Regions from separate parts of the Streptomyces sp. NPDC053431 genome, predicted to be linked through region 3. Evidence: riboswitches for the same ligand, from Rfam matches in the RefSeq annotation. Region 3 holds a riboswitch; each other region holds the start of a gene.
The links. Region 3 has a riboswitch for thiamine pyrophosphate ahead of thiO (glycine oxidase ThiO). Riboswitches for the same ligand answer to the same signal wherever they lie in the genome.
Positions count from the first base shown of each region.

Region 1 (4,014 bases), on a different contig from region 3:
GTCCGAGTGACCCTCAGGGGGCGCTCGGGTACCGGAGGCGACGGCCCGCGACTCCCCCGAGGGTCGCGGGCCGCCACCGGTCGGCGGGACGGGCTCAGTCCGCCATCGGGAGGTAGACCCGGTTGCCGGACGCCGCGAACTCGGCCGACTTCGCGGCCATGCCCGCCTCGATCTCGTCCGCCTTCAGGTCGCCGCCGTGCTCACGGCGGATGTCCTGCGAGATCTTCATCGAGCAGAACTTCGGGCCGCACATCGAGCAGAAGTGCGCCGTCTTCGCGGGCTCGGCCGGCAGCGTCTCGTCGTGGAACTCACGCGCCGTGTCCGGGTCCATCGCCAGGTTGAACTGGTCCTCCCAGCGGAACTCGAACCGCGCGTCGGACAGGGCGTCGTCCCACTCCTGCGCGCCCGGGTGGCCCTTGGCCAGGTCCGCCGCGTGCGCCGCGATCTTGTACGTGATGACGCCGGTCTTCACGTCGTCCTTGTTCGGCAGGCCCAGGTGCTCCTTGGGCGTGACGTAGCAGAGCATCGCCGTGCCCCACCAGGCGATCATCGCCGCGCCGATGCCCGAGGTGATGTGGTCGTACGCCGGGGCGACGTCCGTGGTCAGCGGGCCGAGCGTGTAGAACGGCGCCTCCTCGCAGATCTCCTGCTGGAGGTCGATGTTCTCCTTGATCTTGTGCATCGGGACGTGACCCGGGCCCTCGATCATCGTCTGCACGTTGTGGCGCTTGGCGATGGTGTTGAGCTCGCCCAGGGTCTTCAGCTCGGCGAACTGCGCCGCGTCGTTGGCGTCCGCGATCGAGCCGGGCCGCAGGCCGTCGCCGAGCGAGTACGTGACGTCGTACGCCGCGAGGATCTCGCAGAGCTCCTCGAAGTTCGTGTAGAGGAAGTTCTCCTTGTGGTGCGCGAGACACCAGGCTGCCATGATCGAGCCGCCGCGGGAGACGATGCCGGTCTTGCGGCGGGCGGTGAGCGGCACGTACGGCAGCAGCACGCCGGCGTGCACGGTCATGTAGTCGACGCCCTGCTCGGCCTGCTCGATGACCGTGTCCTTGTAGATCTCCCAGGTCAGCTCCTCGGCCTTGCCGTCGACCTTCTCCAGGGCCTGGTAGAGCGGCACGGTGCCGATCGGCACGGGGGAGTTGCGCAGCACCCACTCGCGGGTGGTGTGGATGTTGCGGCCGGTGGACAGGTCCATGACCGTGTCGGCGCCCCACTTGGTCGCCCAGGTCATCTTCTCCACCTCCTCCTCGATGGAGGAGGTCACCGCGGAGTTGCCGATGTTGGCGTTGACCTTCACCAGGAACCGCTTGCCGATGATCATCGGCTCGATCTCCGGGTGGTTCACGTTGGCCGGAAGCACGGCGCGGCCGGCCGCGATCTCCTCCCGTACCACCTCGGGGGAGACGTTCTCGCGGATCGCGACGTACTCCATCTCCGGCGTGATCTCGCCACGGCGGGCGTACGCGAGCTGCGTGACGGCCGCGCCGTCCCGGCCCCGGCGGGGCAGCCGCGGACGGCCCGGGAAGACCGCGTCGAGGTTCTTCAGCCCGCCGCCGCGGGGCGAGGTGTGCTTGATGCCGTCGTCCTCGGGGCGGACGGGACGGCCCGGGTACTCCTCGGTGTCGCCGCGCGCGATGATCCAGTTCTCGCGCAGGGGCGGCAGGCCGCGCCGGACGTCGGTGTCGATGGTCGGGTCGGTGTACGGACCGGACGTGTCGTACAGCGTCACGTCCTTGCCGTTGGTGAGGTGCACCTGGCGGACGGGCACCCGGATGTCGGGGCGGGAGCCCTCGACGTATCCCTTGTGCCAACCCGGCGTGCGCTCGCCCTGGCCGTTCTGGCCGTCCGCCCGGTCGGAGGCAGGCGTGCGTGCATCCTGAATGGTCATGAGACCGAATCTCCCTACGCCGGCATTACCCGGTAACAGGTTCGGCGGTCGGCGCAGCCTCCTCCCGTACGTACATCGGTACGCGCGTACGGTGATCAGCGCCCTCTCAGCCCGGTGCTCCGAGCTCCCGCGTGTGCAAAGGTGCCACCACGCTAGCGTCATGTCGGCCGTGCTGAACAGTGGGGCCCCGAGTGTTCTTGCGATGATCGGTCGGTGACTTCGACGCATCAGCCCCACGATCCCCACGACCACGGGCCCGGCAACGGGCACGACCACGGGCCTGGGCAGGGCCGCGGGGGCGGGACCGACGGTCACGGGCACAGTCATGCGCACAGCCACGGGCCCGCCGCACCGGTCTCCCGGCATCTGCGGAAGGTCATCGCGGCGATCCTCATCCCGTTCGCGACCGCCGTGGTCGTCGGGCTCCTGGTGCTGTGGCCGGGCAGCACCCCCACGCACCAGCGCACGGGCGTCGGTTTCGACCGGCAGACCGAGCAGGGCCGGGTCACCCGCGTCCTGCACGTCGACTGCAAGGACGTGAACGTCGCCCAGGTCCCGCCGACCGGCGACACCTCCACCCCGGAGGGGCGGGAGGCGGTCAACGGGCAGCAGGGGCAGTGCGAGAAGGCGACCGTCATGGTCACCACCGGCCCGGAGAAGGGCCGTACCTTCACCGAGATCGTGCAGCCGGACGCGCCCCGTCAACTCCACGAAGGACAGGGCGTGGTGGTGGCGTACGCCCCCGACGCCCCGCACGACCTGCAGTACTCGGTCACCGACGTGAACCGGAAGCTGCCGCTCTACGTGCTGGCGGGCATCTTCGCGCTCGCGGTGGTGATCGTCGGCCGGATGCGCGGCGTGATGGCGCTGATCGCCCTCGCCGTGAGCTTCCTGGTGCTGTCCTTCTTCATCCTGCCGGCGATCATCCAGGGGTCGAATCCGCTGCTGGTCGCCATCGTCGGCGCGAGCGCGATCATGCTGATCGCGCTCTACATGTGCCACGGCCTGTCGGCCCGTACCTCGGTGGCGGTACTGGGCACGCTGGTGTCGCTGCTGCTGATCGGGCTGCTCGGCTCGTTCTTCATCGGCTGGGCCTCGCTCACCGGCAACACCGACGACAACACCGGTCTCATCCACGGGCTCTACCCGGAGATCGACATGTCCGGTCTGCTGCTCGCCGGGGTCATCATCGGTTCGCTGGGCGTGCTCGACGACGTGACCGTCACCCAGACCTCGGCGGTGTGGGAGCTGCACCAGGCGGATCCCCGCATGGGGCCGCGGGCGCTCTACCGGGCCGGCATCCGGATCGGCCGCGACCACATCGCCTCGGTGGTGAACACCCTGGTCCTCGCCTACGCCGGCGCGGCGCTGCCGCTGATGCTGCTCTTCTCGATCGCGCAGAGCAGCGTGGGGACGGTGGCCAACAGCGAGCTGGTCGCGGAGGAGATCGTCCGCACGCTGATCGGATCGATCGGTCTGGTCGCCTCGGTGCCGGTCACCACCGGCCTCGCGGCGCTGGTGGTGTCGGCCGACCGTCCGGAGGCCGGACAGCAGCGCCCGGGCCGGGGCGGACGCCGCCGCCGCGCGAAGTGACGCGGGCTCAGCCGGCGTTCTCCTCGGCCAGGATGCGCCCGAGCGCCGCCTCCAGGCTGTCCTCGAAGTCACCCAGGGTCTGTTCCTGACCGAGCGGCACGAGCTTGTCCGTACGGTCGAGGAAGGCGACCAGCGGCGGCGCGCTCGCCCGGAACAGCGCGCGGTCGGCGCCGACCTGAAGCCGGATGATCACGTCGGACAGCGCTTCGGGATCGGTCGGGGCGATGTGGACGTCACCGTCGCCGCTGGGGCGGGCGATCCCGTCGAGCAACAGCTCCCGGCCGAACGCCCAGGTCACCGGGGCGTCTCCGGGAAGGTGGAAGGTCATCCGCACCGCATAGGGATCGCGGGTCTCGTATCGCAGCTCCACTGGGATCCGGAAGGAGAGCTCCTCGGAGACGAGGAAGCTCATCAGGACCTCGGCCTGAACCGTCTCGCGCATCATGTACCCCGCAGTAGATGGAGCCGTTGTGTGAACACGCTGCTGAAAAAGCTGTGGTCGAAACGGCCAGGAATGATCCCCCATGGCC
Region 1 covers NZ_JBITXX010000003.1:201,262-205,275, forward strand. Annotated here, with positions in the region: gene ACIGXE_RS10360 (hypothetical protein) at 1-10, shown strand, start outside; gene thiC (phosphomethylpyrimidine synthase ThiC) at 95-1,891, opposite strand; TPP riboswitch at 1,886-2,032, opposite strand; gene ACIGXE_RS10370 (YibE/F family protein) at 2,105-3,484, shown strand; gene ACIGXE_RS10375 (SsgA family sporulation/cell division regulator) at 3,492-3,926, opposite strand.
Region 1: another riboswitch for thiamine pyrophosphate. It lies ahead of thiC (phosphomethylpyrimidine synthase ThiC); the one in region 3 lies ahead of thiO (glycine oxidase ThiO).

Region 2 (4,014 bases), on a different contig from region 3:
GGCGTACGCGGTGGGCTGGCGTTTCGGCAAGCACAAGCTGGCGCCGCGGATCAGCCCCGGCAAGACGCGGGAGGGCCTGGTCGGCGCGGTGGCGTTCGCGATGGCGGCGGGTGCGCTGTGCATGGAGTTCCTGATCGACGACGGCAGCTGGTGGCAGGGCCTCCTGCTGGGTCTCGCGGTCGCGGCCAGCGCGACCCTGGGTGACCTGGGCGAGTCGATGATCAAGCGTGATCTCGGCATCAAGGACATGGGCACGCTGCTGCCGGGCCACGGCGGCATCATGGACCGGCTGGACTCGTTGCTGCCGACGGCGCCGGTGGTGTGGCTGCTGCTGGTGGCGTTCGTGGGCAGCGGCTGAGCGGATCTCCCGGTTGCACGGAAGGGCCCCCGGCCCGGCACGTCAGGTGCCGGCCCGGGGGCCCTTTCCCGTTCCGCCCGGCGGGTCAGCGGTCGGGGTTGATCCAGGTTCGAGTGAGTCGCCGATCGGCCGATCCGGCGGGCGCGCCTTTCCCGGAGGCGGGGTCTGCCCGGCGGGGCAGGACGTCGCGCCGTCGGGCGAGCCGCCGCCGGTCGCCAGGGCCTCCGGCTTCGCGGCCCTTGCCGGCCCCTCCCGGTCGGCGGATCGTGGAAAGGGCAGAGCCCGCGGCGGAGTCACCGAGCCGTCTCCGGGCTGTCCGAAGTGACCTGAGACGCGCCCGAGCGGCGGTAACGGACACCTCACAAGCTTCTGCCCCGGCCCACCGGCTTCCGTCTGCGACACTGGTAGCACCATGCCCAAGCCCGGAGAACTCACTTTCGTCGCCCCGCGCGGAGCCAAGCAGCCGCCGCGGCACCTCGCCGACCTCTCGCCCGCCGAGCGCAAGGAGGCGGTCGCCGCGATCGGCGAGAAGCCGTTTCGCGCCAAGCAGCTGTCCACGCACTACTTCGCGCGGTACGCGCACGACCCCGCGGAGTGGACCGACATCCCGGCCGCCTCGCGCGAGAAGCTCGCGGGGGAGCTGCTGCCCGATCTGATGTCGGTGGTGCGGCACGTCTCCTGTGACGACGACACCACCCGCAAGACGCTGTGGCGGCTGCACGACGGCACCCTCGTGGAGTCGGTGCTCATGCGCTACCCGGACCGGGTGACCATGTGCATCTCCTCGCAGGCGGGCTGCGGCATGAACTGTCCGTTCTGCGCCACCGGGCAGGCCGGGCTCGACCGGAACCTGTCGACCGCCGAGATCGTGCACCAGATCGTCGACGGCATGCGTGCCCTGCGGGACGGCGAGGTGCCCGGCGGGCCCGCGCGGCTGTCCAACATCGTCTTCATGGGCATGGGCGAGCCGCTCGCCAACTACAAGCGGGTCGTCGGCGCGATCCGGCGGCTGACGGACCCCGAGCCGGACGGGCTCGGTCTGTCGCAGCGCGGCATCACCGTGTCCACGGTCGGTCTGGTGCCGGCGATGCTGCGGTTCGCCGACGAGGGCTTCAAGTGCCGGCTCGCCGTCTCGCTGCACGCGCCGGACGACGAGCTGCGGGACACGCTGGTGCCGGTGAACACGCGCTGGAAGGTCCGCGAGGTCCTCGACGCGGCCTGGGAGTACGCGGAGAAGTCGGGCCGCCGGATCTCCATCGAGTACGCCCTGATCCGCGACATCAACGACCAGGCCTGGCGCGGGGACCTCCTCGGCCGGCTGCTCAAGGGCAAGCGGGTGCACGTCAACCTGATCCCGCTGAACCCGACGCCCGGCTCCAAGTGGACCGCGTCCCGTCCCGAGGACGAGAAGGCGTTCGTCGAGGCCATCGCCGCCCACGGCGTGCCCGTCACCGTCCGCGACACCCGCGGCCAGGAGATCGACGGCGCCTGTGGACAGCTGGCCGCCGCCGAACGCTGACCTTGTAGTCTGAGCTCGAACACATCTGCATATTCCGACAGGGGAGCGCCACAGCGCTGAGAGTGCGGCACCGTCAGGCCGCAGACCCTCTGAACCTCGCCCAGGTCATTCTGGGTAGGAAGTTCGGTCGTACCTCGAGCTGTTGCGCCCTGCCCGCGTCCGCCGCCCGGACGCGGGCAGGGCCGCGTCTCTTCCTGGTCACACCCAGGAGGAAGTCCACGTGACCACCAAGAAGGCCGCCGCCGCCGCGCTCGTCGCGGCGCTCGGCGTCACCACCCTCGCCGCCTGCGGCGGCGGGAACGGCGGCAAGGACAAGGCCGACGGCGCGTCGCCCGCGCCGAAGACCGTGACCCTGGTCAGCCACGACTCCTTCAACGCCTCCAAGGAGGTGCTGGCGGAGTTCACCCGGCAGACCGGCTTCACGGTCAAGGTCCTCAAGAGCGGCGACGCCGGCGAGGCCGTCAACAAGGAGATCCTGACCAAGGGCTCCCCGCAGGGCGACGTCTTCTTCGGCGTCGACAACACCCTGCTGTCCCGCGCCCTCGACAACGGCATCTTCACGCCGTACGAGGCCAAGGGCCTGGAGCGGGTGCCGGCGGCGCTGCAGCTCGACAAGGAGCACCGGGTCACCCCGATCGACACCGGCGACATCTGCGTCAACTACGACAAGAAGTACTTCGCCGACAAGAAGCTGGCCCCGCCGCAGACCTTCGACGACCTGGCCGAGCCGGCGTACAAGGATCTGCTCGTCGTCGAGAACCCCGAGCGTTCCTCCCCGGGCCTGGGCTTCCTGCTGGGTACGGCCGCGAAGTACGGCGACGCCGGCTGGCCGGACTACTGGAAGAAGCTCAAGGCCAACGGCGTGAAGACCGTCGACAGCTGGGAGCTCGCCTACAACCAGGAGTTCTCCGGGTCGGCCGGCGGCAAGCAGGCCAAGGGCGACCGTCCGCTCGTCGTCTCGTACGCCTCCTCCCCGCCGGTCGAGGTGCTCTACGCGCAGCCGCAGCCCAAGGTGGCCCCGACCGGTGTGTCCACCGGCACCTGCTTCCGGCAGACCGAGTTCGCCGGCCTCCTGAACGGGGCGAAGAACCCCGAGGGCGGCAAGGCGCTGATCGACTTCCTGATCTCCAAGAAGTTCCAGGACGACATGCCGCTGCAGATGTTCGTCAACCCGGTCGCCAACGACGCCACCCTGCCGGAGCTGTTCACCAAGCACGGCGTGGTGATCGACAAGCCGGAGACCATGGCGCCCGACAAGATCGCCCAGAACCGCGACCAGTGGATCGAGCAGTGGACCTCGCTCGTCCTGAAGTAGGCCGGGAAGGCACCCCGGCGGTCCGCGTCCGCGCGGACCGCCGGGGTGCGGTGGCGCGGCCGGCCCTCATGGTGCTGCCGGTCGCGTTCTTCGCGGTCTTCTTCGCCTGGCCCGTCGTCTCGATCGTCGAGCGCGGGCTCAGGCCGGAGGGGCACTGGGAGCTCGGCCGTTTCGGCGAGACGCTGACCCGGCCGGACATCCTCGACGTGCTGTGGTTCACGCTGTGGCAGGCGCTCGCCTCCACGGCGCTGACCCTGCTCGTGGCCCTGCCCGGCGCGTACGTCTTCGCCCGTCTCGACTTCCCCGGGAAGCGGATCCTGCGGGCCGTCGTCACCGTGCCGTTCGTGCTGCCCACGGTCATGGTCGGCACGGCGTTCCTCGCCCTCGTCGGGCGGCGCGGGCTGCTCGACGCGTGGTGGGGCGTGCGGCTCGACACCACGGTGTGGGCCATCCTCATCGCCCATGTCTTCTTCAACTACGCCGTCGTCGTGCGCACCGTCGGCGGCCTGTGGTCCCAGCTCGACCCACGCCAGGAAGAGGCCGCGCGGGTGCTCGGCGCCTCCCGCTGGCGGGCCTGGCGCACGGTGACGCTGCCCGCGCTCGGTCCGGCCGTCGCGGCCGCGGCGCTCATGGTGTTCCTGTTCACCGCGAGCTCCTTCGGCATCGTGCAGATCCTCGGCGGCCCCGCGTACTCCACCCTGGAGACGGAGATCTACCGGCAGACCGCCGACCGGCTCCAGCTGTCCACGGCCGCCGTCCTCACGATGGTGCAGTTCGTCGCGGTCGGCGTGATCCTCGCCGTGCACGCGCGGACCGTACGGC
Region 2 covers NZ_JBITXX010000009.1:105,912-109,925, reverse strand. Annotated here, with positions in the region: gene ACIGXE_RS21935 (phosphatidate cytidylyltransferase) at 1-358, shown strand, start outside; gene rlmN (23S rRNA (adenine(2503)-C(2))-methyltransferase RlmN) at 771-1,877, shown strand; TPP riboswitch at 1,907-2,016, shown strand; gene ACIGXE_RS21925 (thiamine ABC transporter substrate binding subunit) at 2,098-3,192, shown strand; gene ACIGXE_RS21920 (ABC transporter permease) at 3,261-4,014, shown strand, end outside.
Region 2: another riboswitch for thiamine pyrophosphate. It lies ahead of ACIGXE_RS21925 (thiamine ABC transporter substrate binding subunit); the one in region 3 lies ahead of thiO (glycine oxidase ThiO).

Region 3 (4,014 bases):
CCATGATCAGGCGGGACGAGAACTCGGTGCCGCCGAGCAGCAGGACGTCGTCGGACATCGCGCTCAGCCTCCCTGCACCGCGGTCAGGACCTCGACCCGGTCGCCCTCGCCGAGCACGGTCGTCGCCCACTCGCCCCGTGGCACCACGGTCTCGTTGAGCGCGGCGGCCACGCCGGAGGGCGCCTGGGTGAGGGTCGCCACGAGGTCGGCGAGCGAGACGGGGCCGGTCAGCGTCCGGGCCTCGCCGTTCACGGAGACGTTGACGGAGACGTTGACGGAGGCGCCGGCGGAGACGTGGGCGGAGGCGTGCGCGGAGGCGTGCGCGGAGTCGGGGTCGGCGGAGTCGGTCGCGGACCCGCTGCCGGGGGCGTTCGGGGGCTGGTTCAGGGGGGCGTTCATGCGTGCTCCAGGTGCGCGGGGGAGAAGCGGCGGGCGGTGAAGGCGCGGGCCTCCTCCGGCAGCGTGCCGGTGGTCAGCGCGTCCGCCATGACGTCGCCGGTGACGGGGGTCAGCAGGACCCCGTTGCGGTAGTGGCCGGTGGCCAGGTGCAGCCCGGGCAGGGCGCTGGGGCCGAGCAGCGGCGCGTTGTCGGGGGATCCGGGCCGCAGCCCGGCGCGGGTCTCGGTGAGCGGCAGCTCGGTGATGCCGGGCACCAGCTCGTGCGCGTCGCGCAGCAGCTCGTACACCCCGCCGGCGGTGACGGTGGTGTCCCAGCCGAGCTCCTCGCTGGTGGCGCCCACGACCAGCTCGCCGTTCTCGCGCGGCACGAGGTAGACGTGACTGCCGCGGACGACCGCGCGGACGGTCCGGGAGAGGAACGGGGCGTACGCGGGCGGCACCCGCAGCCGCAGCACCTGCCCCTTCACCGGCCGCACCGGCGGCAGCACCTCCGCCGGCACGCCGTCGAGCCGGCCGCTCAGGCTGCCCGCGGCCAGCACCACCTGGTCGGCGGCCAGTTCGATGCCGTCGGCGAGGGACGCGCCGCGGGCCCGGTCCCGTACCACCGTCAGGCGCTCCGCCAAGGCCCGGTGGAAGACCACCCCGGCCCGCTCGCAGGCCGTCACCAGGGCGTCGGCGAGCCGGCGCGGGTCGACCTGGTGGTCGCCGTCCACGCGCAGTCCGCCGCGCACGCCCGGCGCCAGCATGGGCTCCAGGCGGCGGCACTCGCGGCCGTTCAGCCACTCCGAGGCAAGCCCGCAGCGGGTCTGCAGGGCGTGCAGTTCCCGCAGGTGGGCCCGGTCGTCGGCGTCGAGCGCCACGGCGAGGGTGCCGCAGGCGCGGTAGCCCACGTCGTGACCGGCGGCCTCGGTGAGCTCGGCGACGAAGCCGGGATAGCGGCGGGCGGACTCGAGGTTGAGCCCGAGCAGGGTCTCCTCGCCGTAGTGGAGTTCGGTGACGGCGGCGAGCATGCCCGCCGCCACCCGGGCGGCCCCGCCGCCCGGTTCGGGGTCGGCCACGGCGGTGCGCAGTCCGCGCTGCGCGGCCCGCCAGGCCGTGACCAGGCCGATGATGCCGCCCCCGATGACGAGAACGTCGGATGTGCGTGTACGCGACATGGGCGTCCAGCCCCTCCCTTCGCCGGCATGACCCGGATCAGGTTCGTACGGTCGGAGGCCGGACAGCCTCCCTCTCAGCCCGGTCGTCCGGGCTCCCGCGAGTGCTTTACGGCGGCCAGACTAACCGCCGCGGGGGGAGCGCCACAGACCCCACCCTTCCTGACGATCCGTCAGATGCGTAAGGTGGTCCGGTGAGCGAGCGGAGGCGGACACAGGTGAGCGAGCAGCAGCAGGCACCGGCGGACGAGCGGCGGACACCCGGCCCGGCCGGAGGACACGTCGTGATCGTGGGCGCCGGGATGGCGGGCGTCCAGACCGCCGTCGCCCTCCGCGAACAGGGCTTCACCGGACCCGTCACCCTCATCGGCGCCGAGCCCCACCAGCCCTACGACCGCCCGCCGCTCTCCAAGGCGGTCCTCCTCGGCAAGGCCGAGGACTCCGCCTTCGACGTCGACTTCGCGGCCCTCGACGTCGAGCTCCGCCTCGGCGTCGAGGTCACCGGCCTGCGCGCCGCCGACCACGAGATCGACACCGAGGCCGGCCCCGTCCCGTACGGCACCCTCGTCGTCGCCACCGGCGCCCACCCGCTCACCCTGCCCGGCAGCGAGGGCGTCCCCGGCGTCCACCTGCTGCGCACCCTCGACGACGCCGCCCGCCTCAAGCCCGTCCTGGAGAGCCGCCACGACATCGTCGTCGTCGGCGCCGGCTGGATCGGCGCCGAGTTCGCCACCGCCGCGCGCCAGGCCGGCTGCGCCGTCACGGTCGTCGAGGCCGCCGACCGCCCGCTCGCCGGCGCCCTGCCCGCCGAGGTCACCGCCCCCATGGGCGCCTGGTACGCGGAGAGCGGCGCCGAACTCCGGCTCCACGCGCGCGTGGAGCACGTCGAGGAGGGCCGGGTGGTCCTCACCGCCGACTCCACGGACTTCGGCGCCACCGGCGCGCCGCGCGAACTGCCCGCCGACGCCGTCGTCGTCGGCATCGGCGCCCGCCCCGCCACCGGCTGGCTGGAGGACTCCGGCGTCGCCCTCGACCCGAGCGGCGCGCTCACCGCCGACGACCACCTGCGCACCTCGCTGCCCGACGTCTACGCCGTCGGCGACTGCGCCTCCTTCCCCTCCGCCCGCTACGGCGAGCGGCTCCTCGTGCACCACTGGGACAACGCCCTCCAGGGGCCCCGCACCGTCGCGGCCGACATCCTCGGCGCGCCCGGCACGCCCTACGACCCGGTGCCCTACTTCTGGTCCGAGCAGTTCGGCCGCTTCGTGCAGTACGCCGGTCACCACGGCGTCGCCGACACCCTGCTCTGGCGCGGCGACCCCGCCGACGAGGCCTGGAGCGTGCTGTGGCTGCGCGAGGACGCGCTCGTCGCGCTGCTCGCCGTCGGCCGGCCCCGCGACCTCGCCCAGGGGCGCAGGCTGATCGAGCAGGCGGCGCCCCTCGACCCGGCGAAGGCCGCCGACCCCTCCGTACCCCTGAAGGCGGCAGTCCGGTAGGGCCCGACTACCGACTGTCAGTCCGGGATGGCACGCTTGTCCCGTGACCGAGATTGACGCAAAGATCGATGCTCTCGTCCCCGCCTGGCTCTACCTCCCCGACGTCGCGGAAATGCTCGACGTCGAGGTGACCCGCGTGCGGCAGCTGGTCAAGGAGGGCCAGCTCATCGCCGTCCGCCGTGAAGTGCGCCCCGGCGAGAAGATCCTCCAGGTGCCGGCCGCCTTCATCCAGGACGGCAAGGTGGTCAAGGGCCTCACCGGGACCCTGACCCTTCTGCGGGACGACGGCTTCAGCGACGAAGAGATGCTGGAGTGGCTCTTCACTCCCGACCCGACCCTGCCCGGCACCCCCGCGCAGGCCCTCGGCGAGAATCGCGGCACGGAGGTGAAGCGCCGCGCCCAGGCGCTCGCCGTCTGACGCACGCCCGCCGAGCAGTCCCACAGCACCCAAGGGTGCCGGGCCGGTCCCTCGTGGCCGGCCCGGCACCGGCACCACCCACCAGGGGGGAACGATCATGTCCACGCCTCGCGCACAGCTCGCCGACGCCCGGCTCTACCTGTGCACCGACGCCCGGAAGCGCCAGGGCGACCTGCCCGCGTTCCTCGACGCCGTCCTCTCCTCAGGCGTGGACATCGTGCAGCTCCGCGACAAGGGCATGGAGGCCGGCGAGGAGCTGGAGCACCTGGCCGTCCTCGCCGACGCCTGCCGCCGCCACGGCAAGCTCCTCGCGGTGAACGACCGGGCCGACGTCGCCCACGCCATCGGCTCCGACGTGCTCCACCTCGGCCAGGGCGACCTCCCCGTGCCGGCCGCCCGGGCGATCCTCGGCGACGAGGTGCTCATCGGGCGTTCCTGCCACGCCGAGGAGGAGGTGGCCGCGGCCGCCGCCGAGCCGGGTGTGGACTACTTCTGCACCGGCCCCTGCTGGCCCACCCCGACCAAGCCGGGGCGGTACGCGCCGGGC
Region 3 covers NZ_JBITXX010000001.1:942,804-946,817, forward strand. Annotated here, with positions in the region: gene ACIGXE_RS04160 (thiazole synthase) at 1-58, opposite strand, end outside; gene thiS (sulfur carrier protein ThiS) at 64-399, opposite strand; gene thiO (glycine oxidase ThiO) at 396-1,556, opposite strand; TPP riboswitch at 1,554-1,665, opposite strand; gene ACIGXE_RS04175 (NAD(P)/FAD-dependent oxidoreductase) at 1,772-3,049, shown strand; gene ACIGXE_RS04180 (Rv2175c family DNA-binding protein) at 3,093-3,467, shown strand; gene thiE (thiamine phosphate synthase) at 3,565-4,014, shown strand, end outside.